Regions from separate parts of the Streptomyces sp. NBC_01381 genome, predicted to be linked through region 2. Evidence: riboswitches for the same ligand, from Rfam matches in the RefSeq annotation. Region 2 holds a riboswitch; each other region holds the start of a gene.

Region 1 (3,773 bases), on a different contig from region 2:
GACGCTGCTGCTGGCGTCCATCATCGTGGCGCTCGCCCTGGTGTGGTTCCCGGTCGTCGCGCTTCTGGTGGACCGGCTCGGCCGCTGGCTGCGCCGGCCGCGTACCGCCCGGGCGATCGAGGGTGTCACCGGCGGCGCGCTGAGCGTCCTCGGCCTGGTGCTGCTCATCGAGGCGGCTCTGGCGTGACGTCCTGCCGCGCGGCCGTGCGGCGGGCCAGGCGGGGGAGTACGCGGGGGAGCACGCCCCACAGGCCCCCGCACACGAGCAGCGTGCCCGCGCTCGCGATGATCCCGCCGGTGCGGCCCACCGCCACGTCCACGACCAGGAGCACCGATCCGGCGAGGGCGAACATCAGGACGGCCATGCCGGCCCTGGCGAGCTGCGAAGAGACCCGCACGATCAGCGGTTTGGCACGCTGCTGGAACAGCGCCCGATGCACCGCGGCCGGCGCCGTGAACAGGGCCGCCGCAAGGACGGCGAGCAGCAGCGTGGTGACGTAGGTGGCGCGCTGCACGTCGTCCAGGGTCCGGAAGCGGGGCGTGAAGGCGAGGGTCAGCAGGAAGGCGAAGAGGATCTGCACGCCGGTCTGCGTGACCCTCAACTCCTGGAGGATCTCCGAGAAGTTGCGGTCCGCGCGCTCGAACGGCGTCTCGTTGCGGGTGTCGTGAGCGGCGTGGGAGCCATTGTCGTCGGCCATGCCGCACGAGTATCCGGGTCGGCGCGCGCCAAGCGCGGCGGACGCGCCGGGCGACGACGCCGGCCGAAGGGCCGGCCGCCGCCGCCCGGCGGCAGGTCAGCGCACCCTGCCGTACGAGACGCTCTTGCTCCAGATCTTCTCGAGCCGCACCACGGTGTTCGACTTCGGGGCGTGCCAGATCCGGCCCTTACCCGCGTAGATGCCGACGTGGTAGACGTTCCGGCCGGAGTGGAAGAAGACCAGGTCGCCGCGTGAGCGGTTGGACGCGGAGACGTGCCGGGTCTTGTTGTACTGCTGTGCGGCGGTGCGCGGGAGCTTCTTGCCGGCGCGCTTGAACGAGTAGAGCGTCAGGCCCGAGCAGTCGAACCGGTTGGGCCCCGCGGCGCCGTAGCGGTAGGGCGAGCCCTTCTTGGACGCAGCGATCTTCAGGGCCTTCGTTCCGTGTGTCGCGGCCTGGGCCTCCGTCGTGAGCCCTGGAGCCACGAGGGTGCCGCCGACGACGGCGAGCGTGAGAGCCGATGCGCAACCGGCCCTGGTGAGCAGCGACGGAACATGATTCAGCGCGGTCATGCGCAACCCTTCGTCAGCCGCCTGTGAAGGATGACCTGTCGGATTCGGGCTGACAAAGTTGCCCGGCCGCGGTGTGCGGCTTCACCCCAAGGGCCGTTGTCCGGACCTTCCGGACCGACCCGTCGTGCCTGGGTCCTCCACTCCTGCCGGTGCACCGATGTCGACCGGGCATCCGGGCGGCGGCAGGACTCGGCGTCCGCCCGGACCGCCCCGCCGCTGTGGCGGGGGCTTGTCGTCGGAAGGGATCTTGACCCGTCAACGGCGAGAAAACCGAGCCGAAACGGCGTTTTGTGAGGCTCCTCACGGCTGAACCGTTCAGGTGGACAACGCCGGATAAGGGCACCCTTCGCAGGGCTCGACGATCGCTCTACCAGCACCGGAAGGAGTCATTCCGGCCGTCGCGTACACCGCTGACGCACCTGTGACCGACCCCGTTGACGACGACCTGCTACGCCGAACGGGGTAGCCCGTCTGGTCCGTTTGAGACCGGCCCCGGACGGCTACAGCCCTGCCGGGCAGCCGACTTGATGGGGAATCAGGGCGCCGAAGGGGGCGGGACGGTGACCCGGCAGGACCGCCGCTCCCCGTCGAGCACGCGCAGCGCCCGCGCCAACGTCGGTGCGTGCACGGCGGTCTCGCCCCGCTGGTGCATCAACGTCAGCGCGTCCCGCAGCGCGGTGGCGCTGCCGACCAGGGCCTGGGCGGCGCGCAGTCCGCCGTACGTGTCGGACGCGCGGGCGGGGTTGATCCGGCCCAGCAGATCGACCACTTCGAGGTACCGGTCGATCAACTCGCCCTCGGCGCGGGTCAGTGCGGGCAGCGGAGGCAGTTCGGGCGGCAGCATCACCGGCTCACCTCGCGTCCGGGGTGCGGAGCGAGTCCTTGCTGCCGCGGAGCGAATCCTTGCGGCTGGGGATGATCCGGTCCACCAGGCCGTACGCGAGCGCTTCGGGCGCGCTGAGGATCTTGTCCCGCTCGATGTCCGCCGCGATGCGCTCCGGGCTCTGCCCCGTGTGCCGTACGAGGAGTTCCTCCAGGAGCGCACGGGTGCGCTGCAGCTCGGCCGCCTGAATCGCGAGGTCAGATGTCTGGCCCTGGATCGGCTCGCTGATCGAGGGCTGATGGATCAACACCCGGGCGCCGGGCAGCGCGTGGCGCTTTCCGTGGGTGCCGGCGGCAAGGAGGACCGCGGCCGCCGACGCGGCCTGACCCAGGCAGGTCGTCTCCACGTCGCAGGTGACGAACCGGATGGTGTCGTAGATCGCCGTCATCGCACTGAACGAGCCGCCGGGGGAGTTGATGTAGAGCGAGATGTCGCGGTCCGGCGCCAGGTATTCGAGGTGCATGAACTGCGCCATCACGTCGTTGGCCGAGGTGTCGTCGATCGGGGTGCCCAGGAAGACGATGCGCTCCTCGAGCAGCTTCGAGTACGGATCGAGAGTCCGCTTTCCCGAGCTGGTGCGCTCGGTGAACTCGGGCAGGACATAGCGGGCGGACGGTCGGTTCATGGCACGTCACTCCTCTTCCCGGGACCGGATGCGCCGGCCCGTGGCTCCTGTAGAAAATGTACAGGACGTACGTAACGATGGTCGGTGACGGCGGGTGAAACCGGTGGACAGAGATCACGAGAGCGGCAGACTGGCGCGCATGACCTCAACGGACCCCAAGGCCGACCTTTGCCGCTACCTGCAGTCCGCCCGCGACGCCCTGCTGTGGAAGCTCGAAGGCCTCTCCGGGTACGACGTCCGCCGCCCGCTGACGCCGACCGGCACCAACCTGCTGGGCCTGGTGAAGCACACGGCGGGCGTGGAACTCGGCTATCTCGGCGACACGTTCGGGCGCCCGTCCGGCGAGCCGCTGCCCTGGCTCGACGACGGCGCCGAGGGCAACGCGGACATGTGGGCCGCCGCCGACGAGTCACGTGAGTTCATCGTGGAGCTCTACCGCCGGGCATGGGCACACGCGGACGCGACGCTCGACGCGCTGGACCTGGACACGATCGGCAAGGTGCCGTGGTGGCCGAGCGGCAGGGACGAGGTGACGCTCCATCACGCCGTGGTGCGCGTGATCGCCGACACGCACCGGCACGCGGGCCACGCCGACATCGTCCGGGAACTCATCGACGGCGCCGTGGGCATGAACGAGGGCAACGACAGCATGCCGTCCAACGACAAGGCGTGGTGGGAGAACCATCGCGAACGCCTGGAACGGGTGGCCCGGGAGGCCGACCCGCAGGCGTGACAGCCCCGTTGGCGCGTTGGCCGAACCTGCCGCGGGGCCGTAGTGTCTGCCCGTCGCAGGCGAAGAGGATCACGGGGGGCAGCGGTGATGTGGACGAGGTGCCGCAGAGCGGCAGGTACGGCGATGGCCGTGGGGATGGTCGTCGTGGCCACCGGGTGCTTGCCGAAGGATTCGACCGACGCCCCGAAGGAGTCGCCCGACGAGCCGAAAGCGAAGGACTCGGCGTCCGCGTCCGCGTCCCCGTCGCTGTCGCCGTCTCCGTCC
Region 2 (3,773 bases):
CCCGCGTTCGGGCTGCTGACCTGGCTGGTGATCTGGCTCAGGCAGCGCGGCCTGCGCGTGGTGCGCACGGAGCTGCCCGCGTACGCGCTCGCGGGCTGGCTCACGCCGCCCGAGCCGTACGCGCTCGGCACGATGCGCGCCCGCACCATCGCCCGCGACTACGCCTCGTACATGCAGGGCAAGGCCGCGGCGCGCACGGTCGCGGAGTACGAGGCGTACGCGACGTCGCTCGCCCTGCTCCGGCACCGGGGCCGACGCGGCCGCGCGGGCGCCGATTTCGTCGTACGGGAGCGGGAGTTGCTGCACGCGCTGTGGGAGCGCCGCGAACTGGCCAGGCCCGCGCTCGCCTATGCGGCGCGGGCGACGGCACCCGTGCCCGTACCGATGCCGCCGCCGTACGGGTACCGGATTCTCCATCAGCAGGGATACGCGTACGCCGGACCGGCGGCGGGATATCCCGCCTACCAGGCCCCGTACAACCCCTACCGCGGCTGATCAGGCGGAGGCCTTCGTCAGCGCGGTCACCTCGGCCTCCGTCAGTTCGAGATCGCCCACCGCGAGCAGCGCGGGCAGCTGCTCGACCGTGCGGGCCGATGCGATCGGCGCGGCCACCGTCGGCTGCGCGGCGAGCCAGGCCAGGGCCACGGTCGCGACCTCGGCGCCACGCTCGGCCGCTATCTCGTCCAGGGCGGCGAGCACCTTCACGCCACGGTCGGTCTCCAGGTGCTTGCCCGCGCCCTCGGCCCGCGCGCTGTCGACCTGCGCCCCCGGGCGGTACTTGCCGGTGAGGAAGCCGGAGGCGAGCGCGTAATACGGCACCGCTGCCAGGCCGGAGCGCGACGCGACCTCCTGGAGCGGGCCCTCGTAGGTGCCGCGGGAGACGAGGTTGTAGTGCGGCTGCAGCGCCACGTACCGGGCGAGGCCCTCGCGGTCGGAGAAGTCGATGGACTCCTGGAGCCGCTCTGCGGTCAGGTTGGAGGCGGCTATCGCGCGCACCTTGCCCGACGTCACCAGATCGTCGAGCGCGGTGATGATCTCCTCGACGGGGACGGTCGGGTCGTCGAAGTGCGTGTAGTAGAGGTCGATGTAGTCGGTGCGCAGCCGGCGCAGCGACTCCTCGGCACCGGACTTGATGGTGTTCGCGGACAGGCCCTTGTAGTCGGAGTGGGCGCCGACCTTGGTGGCGATCACGACGTCGGAGCGATGGCCGCGCGCGGCGAGCCAGTTGCCGATGACGGTCTCGGACTCACCGCCCTTGTTGCCCGGCGCCCAGGCCGAGTAGACGTCGGCGGTGTCGACGAAGTTGCCGCCCGCCGCGGTGTAGGCGTCGAGCACCGCGAAGGACTGCGCCTCGTCGGCCGTCCAGCCGAAGACGTTGCCGCCGAGGGCGAGCGGGAAGACCTCGAGGTCGGACGGGCCGAGCTTGCGTAGAGAAGTCATACGGGGCTCAACACCCTTACGGATCCCAGCATTCCGTACAGCGGGATGTCAGTTCCGCGCTACCGGATGTGGGCATGCCGAGCCGGCAGCCCTGACGTCGGGGGGTTGCCGCCAGGACCGCCGGAGTTCACAGGGAGTGCCTCGACCTCAGAGCGACTGGCCCTTGTCCCGCAGCCAGGCGGCCGGGTCGACCCCGGTGGAGTCGCCGCCGGGGTGGATCTCCAGGTGGAGGTGCGGTCCGGTCACGTTGCCGGTGGCGCCGACGCGGCCGATGGTGTCGCCGGTGGTGACCTTCTGGCCGGCGCTGACACCCATCGAGGACTGGTGGTTGTACCAGATCTCGGTGCCGTCCTCGAGCTCCAGGATGGTGCGGTAGCCGTACGACCCCGCCCAGCCGGCCTCCTTGATGGTGCCGGAGTGGATCGCCTTGAGGGGCGTGCCCGTCGGCGCCGCGAAGTCGAGGCCGGTGTGGTAGCCGGAGGACCACATGGAGCCGGCCTGCCCGAAGGTGCTGGTGAGCGTGTACGAACTGAGGGGCAGGGTGTAGCTCTTGGCGAGCTTGGCCAGGCGCTCCGCCTCGGCCTTGCGCCGGGCTTCCTCTTCCGCCTTCTTCTTCGCGGCGGCCTTCTCGGCGGCGATCTTCTTCTCGGCCGCGGACTGCTCGGCGGCGGCCTGCTCCGCGGCCTTCTTGACGGCGGCTTCTTCCGCCGCCTTCTGGACCGCGTCGTCCGCCTGGTCCTGCTGGTTCTCGGCCTGCTGCATGATGCGGGCCCGCAGCGCCTCACCGGCGTCGGTGGTGCCCTGCTCGGCGTCGGCGGTGCTGACACCTGCGGCGGTGAGCGGGGCGGCGGCGGTCGTCACGCCGGCGTCGGAGGAGCCCGAGTCGGAGTCGTCGGATATCAGGGAGCCCACGCCGGGAAGGGACTTGGCCTCCGGCAGCGAGTCCGTGACGGCCGAGATGTCCGGCATCTCGATGGAGACCGGGGGCTTGCCACCCTGCGCGGTGGCGATGCCGCCCGCGCCGACGGCGGCGATGACGCCCACGCCGAGGACGGTGGAGCTGCGGGCGAGCCCGCCGCCGCCCTTCTTGTGGACGCGGTGCCTGCCGCGAACGGGACGGATGGACTCCTCGGTGGGATTCCACTCCTCCCAAGTCTCATCGTCATGGGCACCGAGGTCGTCGTCACTCGGTACGTAAACGGCTTGGGGGGCAGGCCGGTTGGACGCCACTGGGGCGCGCTCCTTTCCTTCCTTCTCGCCTACCGGGTTAGCTGACGGGTTCGGAGCAGGAAGGTCTCCTACGAACATCTGGCACGGATGCACAGATGCCCGATTCACCCCAATTGGTGGTTCCCCGGCTCCCTTTCGGGATTAGGCGCGTGCGCACGGAGCCGACTCGAGTGACGGCTGGGACGACCGCGCTGCGTTATCGAACGTTAATAGACGGCAGGGCCGTATTCCAAGCCGTTCCGACTGATCGTTAACGCCGTTGGCCTGTACTTAACGGGACACCAGGGGCGGGAACGGGGCGAGTTGACCGCACTTCTTCACACACCGGACCTTCACACCACCTTGACAGTGCGTCAGTTGTTATGCGGAGTGGTGCGATTCAGTCACGGCCCGTGACATCGGGCGGTGCAGCGGCCGGTGCGTCGCCGGATTCCGGCCGCCGCACCGCGAGCAGCGCCATGTCGTCCGTCCCTCCCCCGCCGGTGTGCCGGCGCACCTCTTCGGCCAGCGTCGCAAGCAGCGAGTCCGGACCGTGGGGTCCGGGAAAGATCCGGCCGCCGAGCCGGGCCGCCGGGTTGTAGAACTCGCCGCGGATGTCCCGCGCCTCCGAGAGCCCGTCGGTGTAGAGCAGCAGCATCGCCCCCGGCGGGAACTCCGCCTCGTCGGCGCGGTCCGGCCAGACCCCCAGGTCGCCCATCCCGAGCGGCAGCGCTGGCTCGCTCGCGGACAGCACGCACAGCCGTCCGTCGCCGCGCAGGAGCAGCGGCTCGGGATGCCCGCGGTTGAGGATGCGGATGACTCCGTCGCCGCGCGGGATCTCCGCGAGGACGGCGGTGGTGAACCCCTCGAAGGCGTCGAGCCCCTCGCGCCGCATGCCTTCCCGCGCGAGCGCCCGCTCCAGGCGCTGCGCCACCGCCTCAAGGGTCGCCTCCTGCTCGGCCGCCTCCCGGAACGCCCCGATGACGACGGCGACGGCCGCCACCGCGCCCATCCCCTTGCCGCGTACGTCACCGACGATGACGCGTACGCCGTGCGGGGTGTCCTGCACGGCGTACAGATCCCCACCGATGAACGCGTCGGCGTCCGCGGCCTCGTACCGCGCC
Region 3 (3,773 bases), 730 kb from region 2:
CTCGTACTTGCCGTCCTTGTAGAACTCGGACGCGGCGACGTCGAGGGCGAGCGCGACCTGCTCGCCGGGGACGTAACCGGCCTGCTTGATGGCCTCGACGATGAGGTCGAGCGCGGCGCGGTTGGAGTCCAGGTTCGGGGCGAAGCCGCCCTCGTCGCCGAGGCCGGTCGACAGACCCTTGTCCTTCAGGACCTTCTTGAGGGTGTGGTAGACCTCGGTGCCCCAGCGCAGGGCCTCGGAGAACGACTCGGCGCCGATCGGCGCGATCATGAACTCCTGGATGTCGACGTTGGAGTCGGCGTGCGACCCGCCGTTCAGGATGTTCATCATCGGGACGGGCAGCAGGTGCGCGTTCGGGCCGCCGAGGTAGCGGAACAGCGGCAGGTCGCTGGCCTCGGAGGCGGCGTGCGCGACGGCGAGGGAGACGCCGAGGATGGCGTTGGCGCCGAGCGAGCCCTTGTTGTCGGTGGCGTCCAGGTCGAACATGGCCTGGTCGATCAGGCGCTGCTCGGTGGCGTCGTACCCGACGAGCTCCGGGCCGATCTGCTCGATGACGGCGAGGACGGCCTTCTCCACGCCCTTGCCCTGGTAACGGTTGGGGTCACCGTCACGGAGTTCGATGGCCTCGAAAGCACCGGTGGACGCACCGGACGGAACGGCGGCACGACCCGTGCTGCCGTCGTCGAGGCCGACCTCGACCTCGACCGTGGGGTTGCCTCGGGAGTCCAGGATTTCCCGGGCTACGACGACGTCGATGGACGGCACGAGCATCTCCTTCTGGGATGTGACGCGGGTACGCGGGGCGTTGGCCTCGCGGACACGAGCCTAACCGGCTCCCGGACAAGAGCCAGCCGAGCGACCGCCCTGTGGACAAACCGAGAGCAAAAAGTTTCCGAACGGAACAAAGCGGTGGATCAAAAAGACCCCGCCCCGGTGCGTACGGGGGATACGCGCACCGGGACGGGGAGCCCGTGGGGACGGGGGTGGGGCGGGCCGCGCTTCCGCCGAGGCGCGGCCGCCGCTCTGTCAGCTCTTAGCTGAGGTGCAGCTGCTGACCGGGGTAGATCATGTCGGCGTTGTCGATGATGTCGCCGTTGAGCTTGTACACCTTGTGCCAGCCGCCCTTGACGTCCTTCTCCTCGGCGATCTTGGAGAGGGTGTCGCCCTTCTTGACCTTGTACTCGCCGTCGCCCTTCTTGACCTTCTTGCCGGTCGGGGTCTCGACGGTCTTCTTGGACTCGGCCTTCGGGGCGGCCTGCTTCGGGGCGGCCTCCTGCTTCGGCGCCTCGGTCTGGGCGCTCGGCTGGCTCTGCGGCTGCTCGGCCGGCTGCTGCTGCGGCGCGCTCTCCTCGGCACCGCCACCGCTGTACGCGGCACCCGAGAGGCCCACGCCACAGCTCGGCCAGGCACCCTTGCCCTGACCCGCGAGAACCTTCTCGCCGATCTCTATCTGCTGGGCCTTGGAGGCCTGGTCGGCGGTGGCGGCGTACTTCGTGCCGCCGTACGCGGCCCAGGTGGAGGCCGAGAACTGCAGGCCGCCGTAGTAGCCGTTGCCGGTGTTGATGGACCAGTTGCCGCCGGCCTCGCACTGGGCGACGGAGTCCCACTCGGAACCGGTGGCGGCGGAGGCCGATCCGGCGGCCATCAGCGGGGCGGCGACCGCGACACCGGTGACGCCGGCGAGCGTGGCGACACGGGTGGCCTTGGACGGACGACGGTGCTTGCCCTTGCTGGAAAACAGCATGAGTGATCCCCTCACCGACGCCTACGAGGTGAGCTGTCGGGTTCGGGCCGATGAAGTTGCCCGGCCGCGCTTCTTGAGCGCGACTTAACCCCTAGCCGGTCCCAACTCCGCTCGGCAGCTTCTTCGTTCTGCTGCTGTGCGGCCGGGCCCGGCGGAAACCATTGGGTCCCCCGCTCCTGCCTACGGCGCTTGACGCGACGACTGTTCCCGAACGGCCGTTGGCAGGACTAGGCGTACCGACCGGCGGGGCCCGCTGTGGCGAGCGGTCACGACCGTAGTCATGCGATCCGCCGAATTTCAAAGACGATCAGGGCTTCTGAGACCCATCTCTCACTTACGCCAAACCGGACATTCAGCGCGAAGCGACTGGCCGACTCTTCGTCAACTTCCCTTACTTTTCGCCCAAATCGAGGCTCTGACCGGGGAGGATGAGGTCGGGATCGGTTCCGACGGACTTCTTGTTCTCGGCGTAGAGCGCGCTCCATCCGCCCTGTACGCCGAGGTCGTCGGCGATGGTCCAGAGGTTGTCTCCGGAGCGGACGGTGTACGTCCCGTCGGCGCCGTCCTTCGCGCGGTCGTCGCCGCGCGACGCGTGCCGCCCCGAGCCGTCGCGGTCGCCGTTCTTGGCCTGGCCGTCGTCCGCGCTGTCGCCGCGGTGCCGGCCGGAGCCTTCGCCCGCGCCGGTGGAGGGGGTGGAGTTCGGGGTGGCGGGCGAAGTGGAGTCGTTCTGCCCGGACTTGTCCGAATCACTGCCGGAGTCGCCCGACTCGTCGTGATTCTTGTCTCGGGAGTCGTCGCCGGAGTCGGCCTTTTCGGAGGGCTTCTCGGACGGCTTCTCCGAGGGCTTTGCGGACGGCTTCTCGGACGGCTTCTCGGAGGGCTTCTCCGACGGCTCCTCAGACGGCTTCTCCGAGGGGTCGGCCGAGTCGCCCGAGTCACCCGACTCGCCCGCGTCGCCGGACCCGCTCGTGTCGGTCGGCTCGTCCGAGGGCAGTGAGGTGATCGGGGCACCCGGGTCGACATCGGCCGGGGCGTCGTCCTTGCTCAGCCCAGCGATCACTCCGCAGCTGGGCCAGGCGCCGGGGCCCTGGTCGGCCAGGACCTGCTCGGCGACGGCTATCTGCTGCGAACGGCTGGCCTGGTCGGCGTAGGGGGCGTAGTCGAGACCGCCGTACTGCTCCCACGTCTCCTGGGACATCTGGAGGCCGCCGTAGTAGCCGTTGCCCGGGTCCAGGCTCCAGGAGCCGCCGCTCTCGCACTCCGCGAGCTTGTCCCAGGTGGCGGTGTCCGCGGCGCTCGCGCTGGTGGCGCCGAGCAGCGGGATCGCGATGGCTGATCCGGTGACACCTGCCGCGACGATGAGGGCCGGGGCTTGGCGGGGGCGTCGGTGACGACCATTACCGGAGAGCATGCAAGTGCCTTTCAGAAGACTGCAGAGGCGACTGCGGCTGCTGCGACAGCGGATGCCGAGTCGTCGGTGAACGTAGCCGCAGTCGAACAGTTGTCACAAGTCGATGCAGCGGAGATCACGTGAAAGTCACAGTCTTGACGCACCGTCAGCTCAAGGGTGCCTCAGGTGTGCTTCTGTGCGGGTGTGAACTCCACCGGCAGCGTGCGCAGTCCGCGCATGATGAGCCCGCCTCGCCAGCGCAAATCACCTGGTTCCGCCGCGAGGCGCAGGTCAGGGAGGCGGCGTAGCAAGGTCGCGAGGGCGGCCTGCCCTTCGAGCCGGGCGAGCGGCGCACCCAGGCAATAGTGAATGCCATGCCCGTATCCGAGGTGCTGGTTGTCGCGCCGGGAGAGGTCGAGCGTGTCGGGGTCCTCGAACCGCTCGGGGTCGCGGTCGGCGGCGGCGAGCACGACGAGAACGGGGTCGCCCTGCGCGATGTCCTGCCCGCCGATGGTCAACGGCTCGGTGGCGAACCGCCAGGTGGCCAGCTCAACGGGCCCATCGAAGCGGAGCAGTTCCTCGATACCGGTCTCAAGCAGCCCCATGTCCCCTCCCTTGAGGGACTCCTGGAGGCGCTCG
Region 4 (3,773 bases), on a different contig from region 2:
GCTGGACGCGCCCGAGCTGCGGGAGTGGACGTATCTGCCGGGCGGGCGCCCTGGGCTGCCCACCGAGGGTCTTGGCGACCGGCAGCGCGAGGCTGTCGACGCGCTCCTCGCCACGGCGCACAGCGCGGCGGGAGCGGCGCTGGCGCACGGGGCGATCGAGGTGGAACGGCACCGCCGAGCCATGGTCGGCGCCACGGGTGCCGACCGCTACTGGCTGCGGCTGCTGGGCGACCCGGAGGGCGACGGACCTTGGGGCTGGCGGATGAACGGCCACCACCTCGCCGTACACGTATTGATCACGGCGGCCGGGATGCGGGTGACGCCACACTTCATCGGTGCGGAGCCGGCGCGCATCACACACGGTCCGCAGGCCGGCCGCAGGCTGCTGGGGCCGGAGGAGGATCTGGCCCGGGAGCTGGTCACGGACCTAGATGTCGGCCGACGGGCAGAGGCGGTCTTCGCCGCCGCGCCTCCGGACGACATCTTGACCCGCGCCGACCCCTTCGCCGATCCAGACCTGCTGCCGACCGGCCTCCCGTACGGCGACATGACGCCCGGTCAGCAGCGGCTGCTTCAGCGTCTGGTGCGCCGCTACCTCGACCGCGCGCCCACGGCGTACGCGCAGGAGTGCTGGTCCGACGCCGTGGCGCGTGGACTGGACGCCCTCTCGTTCGCCTGGGCCGGTGGCCGCGCACCGGGGGACCGGCACTATTACTGCGTTCGGGCCCCGGACTTCCTCATCGAGTACGACAACACCCAGGACGGCGGCAACCACGCCCACTCGGTCTGGCGGCACGTCCGCCACGACTGGGGCGCCGACCTTCTCCGCGCGCACTACACGGAACAGCACGGGTGACTGAGCACTCGGCGCGGCCTGGACCAGGCACCTGGTCCGGCCTCGGACAGGCCTGAGCCCCGGACACATGGCGCGCCGGGGCTCACAGCGGACGAGACGGGGTGCGGTCTAGTACGGGCCGTTCACGTTGTCGATCGAGCCGTACCGGTTGGCCGCGTAATTGCAGGCGGCGGTGATGTTGGCGACGGGGTCGTAGCTGTCCGTCGACGTGCCGGGCACGTGGTAGGCCTCGAACGTGGGGGCGATGACCTGCAGGAGCCCCTTGGACGGGGTTCCGGCGACAGCGTTGGAGTCCCAGTTGTTGATGGCCAGCGGGTTGCCGGAGGACTCGCGCATGATGTTGCGGTGGATGCCCTCGTAGGTGCCCGGGATGCCCTGCTGGGCCATGATGTCGAGCGACTCCTTGATCCAGCCGTCGAGGTCGTTGGTGTACGACTTCTTCGCCTGGGCGGCGGCGGGCTCGGCGGACGTGCTCTTGCGCTCGGAGCGGTCCGCCCGCTCGGCGGACGCCCTGGAGGCGGCCGACTTCTCCGCGGGCTCGGCGGAGGCCTTCTTGCCGAGGGTGAGCTTGAGGCCGGGGTGGATCAGCCGCGGGTCGTCGCCGAGGGCGCTGCGGTTGTCCTTGTACAGCTGCTTCCAGCCGCCGCTCAGGGAGTGCTCGCGGGCGATCTTGGAGAGGGAGTCGCCCGCGACGACGACGTAGGTCTTCGCGGCGGCGGCGGGCTTGGCGGCCGGGGCGGCCTGCGCCGCGCCTGCGGAGGTCGCGCCGAGCACCGGGAGTACGAGGACGGCCCCGCCCGTGCCTGCGGCGGCGATGCCCCGGGTGAGCGGGCTGGACTTGGGACGGCGGTGCTTGCCCTTTGCAGGCATGGCGAATTCCTCTCCGTCGCCTACGAGGTGAGCTGTCGGGTTCGGACGGGAGATGTCCGGTCGCACCGGGAATGCGACTTCACCCCGAGCCGATCCGGAATGCGGATCAGCGGCTTACCTGGGTCCCCCGCTCCTGCCGTGCGTATGTGAGTGGGTGGAAGAGTTGCCGGACGGCGGCAGGATTCGGCGTTCCATCCGGATTGACGGTGACGTTAGGCGAGAAAGCCCGGACGGAACAAGACACGAATTCGCATAGGGAATGTCTGAGGTCCGCCCTTGGCGACCAGAATGCCCGGCCCCCTTTGATCGAAAAGCCCAACTTTCTTTGCGCAGAACGGAAGTGCGCTCGGCGGCTCTCGAAACCCACGGCCGCCGGTGTGACTCATTTCACCGAATTGGGCGCAGGTCGATTTACGGCTTGGCGGCGTATCAGAGCGCGCAATTTGGCGCGACTATCCCGCAATGGTGACAGAATTTCCTTCACGCCATAAACAAGTTAAATGTGCAACTTTAGCCGTAAATCTGGACATAGCGCTGAGGCTGATCGCCCTCTCAAAGCGGGCATTTCGCCGCCAGTGCCATCCCGGTGGCCCCGGACGCGGTGACGCCATGGCGACGATCCGGTGACGGCCCCTCACTAGAGTCGGCGGGCCGGTGACCGCGAGCGCGCCGCTCGGACGCGGCACCGGACGCGTCCGGCAGGAGGGGGAGGGCCGACCTGTGGCCGACGCCGCCGAAGTCATCGTCCTGCTCCGTGTTCAACTCCGTACGCCGCCGCCTCCCGCGACGGCAGCCACCGCGGATGTCCTGGACGTCCGGAACCTTCTGGAGCGGCGATTCGGCGTCACGGCGGAGCCATTGCACCCCGGTGCCGACGACCCGGCCCTCATCGGATGGCAACGGGTCGCCGTCCCCGCCGACAGGGACGCCGAGGCCGTCGCCACGGCCCTGCGCGACCACCCGGCAGTCGAGGCCGCCTACGTGAAACCACTGGCGGACCTTCCGTAACGTGGTGAAGGAGTCAGCTGTGCCACAGCGATCAGGTGCGGGGAACAGCCGGGGGAACAACCGCCCGGCTCCAGGACCAGAACCACTCTTCGGACGCCCTGAGCTGGTGTGCATCACGCGCGCCGACGCCGGGGTACGCATCACCCCGACCGGCGCGACCGCCGCCGCCGACATCTCCGTCAGCGGTCTCGACGCCGTGGCGGCCCAGGAGGACGTCACCTTCAGCCCGCTGTTCGGCGCGGACCAGGAGAGGCTGCGCGCCCAGGCGGGTGCCCCCTCGGAAGGCGCCGGTGCCGACGACGCCACGCTGGAGATCCTCGACCGGATGGGGCTCTTCTTCCATGTCGACGCTCCCACCGACCAGTTGGACGCGCTGGCCGAGCGGCTCCGCGCGTCGGACGCCGTGGAGGGCGCCTACGTCAAGCCCGCAGCCGCCCTCGCCGTCCCCGAGGTCGTACCGAAGAAGGAGAAGGAGAGCGAGGAGACCGAACTCCCGCCGCTCAACGACATGCAGCCGACGGGCGCCGACGCACCGCCCGTCTCCCCGGACTTCACCGCCCGACAGGGCTATCTCGACGCGGCTCCGGGCGGCGTCGACGCCCGCTACGCGTGGACCCTGCCCGGCGGGCGCGGCGCCGGCGTCCGCGTGATCGACTGCGAGTGGGGCTGGCGCTTCACCCATGAGGACCTGCGCCTGAACCAGGGCGGCATCGTCTCCGGCACCGGGAGCACGGACACCGATCACGGCACCGCGGTGCTCGGCGAGATCGGCGGCGACGTCAACGCGTTCGGGATCACCGGGATCGCGCCGGACACGGTCACCAGCGCGTCCGCCTTCTCCATCCCCACGGCCACGGCGATCCGGAACGCCGCCGACCGCCTCGGCCCCGGCGACATCATCCTGCTGGAGATCCACCGCGCCGGTCCGCACGCGACAGGCGTCGGCCAGGTCGGGTACATCGCCGTCGAGTGGTGGCCGGACGACTACCTGGCCATCCGATACGCCGTCAACAAGGGCATCACCGTGGTCGAGGCCGCG

Evidence for each region. A riboswitch is a leader RNA that binds a small molecule or an ion and turns the genes downstream of it on or off. The one in region 2 is predicted to bind cyclic di-AMP.
Region 1: another riboswitch for cyclic di-AMP. It lies ahead of OG453_RS40620 (C40 family peptidase); the one in region 2 lies ahead of OG453_RS04945 (M23 family metallopeptidase).
Region 3: another riboswitch for cyclic di-AMP. It lies ahead of OG453_RS08495 (transglycosylase family protein); the one in region 2 lies ahead of OG453_RS04945 (M23 family metallopeptidase).
Region 4: another riboswitch for cyclic di-AMP. It lies ahead of OG453_RS43410 (LysM peptidoglycan-binding domain-containing protein); the one in region 2 lies ahead of OG453_RS04945 (M23 family metallopeptidase).

The regions. Positions count from the first base shown of each region.
Region 1 covers NZ_JAPEPI010000003.1:510,645-514,417, reverse strand. The annotation lists gene OG453_RS40630 (LysE family translocator) at 1-187, shown strand, start outside; gene OG453_RS40625 (DUF6328 family protein) at 165-698, opposite strand; gene OG453_RS40620 (C40 family peptidase) at 795-1,268, opposite strand; cyclic di-AMP (ydaO/yuaA leader) riboswitch at 1,272-1,438, opposite strand; gene OG453_RS40615 (hypothetical protein) at 1,804-2,112, opposite strand; gene OG453_RS40610 (ATP-dependent Clp protease proteolytic subunit) at 2,120-2,776, opposite strand; gene OG453_RS40605 (DinB family protein) at 2,916-3,509, shown strand; gene OG453_RS40600 (hypothetical protein) at 3,633-3,773, shown strand, end outside.
Region 2 covers NZ_JAPEPI010000001.1:1,014,635-1,018,407, reverse strand. The annotation lists gene OG453_RS04955 (PrsW family intramembrane metalloprotease) at 1-495, shown strand, start outside; gene OG453_RS04950 (aldo/keto reductase) at 496-1,440, opposite strand; gene OG453_RS04945 (M23 family metallopeptidase) at 1,588-2,670, opposite strand; cyclic di-AMP (ydaO/yuaA leader) riboswitch at 2,682-2,828, opposite strand; gene OG453_RS04940 (PP2C family protein-serine/threonine phosphatase) at 3,050-3,773, opposite strand, start outside.
Region 3 covers NZ_JAPEPI010000001.1:1,746,143-1,749,915, reverse strand. The annotation lists gene eno (phosphopyruvate hydratase) at 1-771, opposite strand, end outside; gene OG453_RS08495 (transglycosylase family protein) at 1,034-1,744, opposite strand; cyclic di-AMP (ydaO/yuaA leader) riboswitch at 1,748-1,942, opposite strand; gene OG453_RS08490 (transglycosylase family protein) at 2,136-3,155, opposite strand; gene OG453_RS08485 (cytochrome P450) at 3,317-3,773, opposite strand, start outside.
Region 4 covers NZ_JAPEPI010000004.1:447,783-451,555, forward strand. The annotation lists gene OG453_RS43405 (DUF3500 domain-containing protein) at 1-856, shown strand, start outside; gene OG453_RS43410 (LysM peptidoglycan-binding domain-containing protein) at 965-1,726, opposite strand; cyclic di-AMP (ydaO/yuaA leader) riboswitch at 1,731-1,925, opposite strand; gene OG453_RS43415 (hypothetical protein) at 2,381-2,734, shown strand; gene OG453_RS43420 (S8 family serine peptidase) at 2,841-3,773, shown strand, end outside.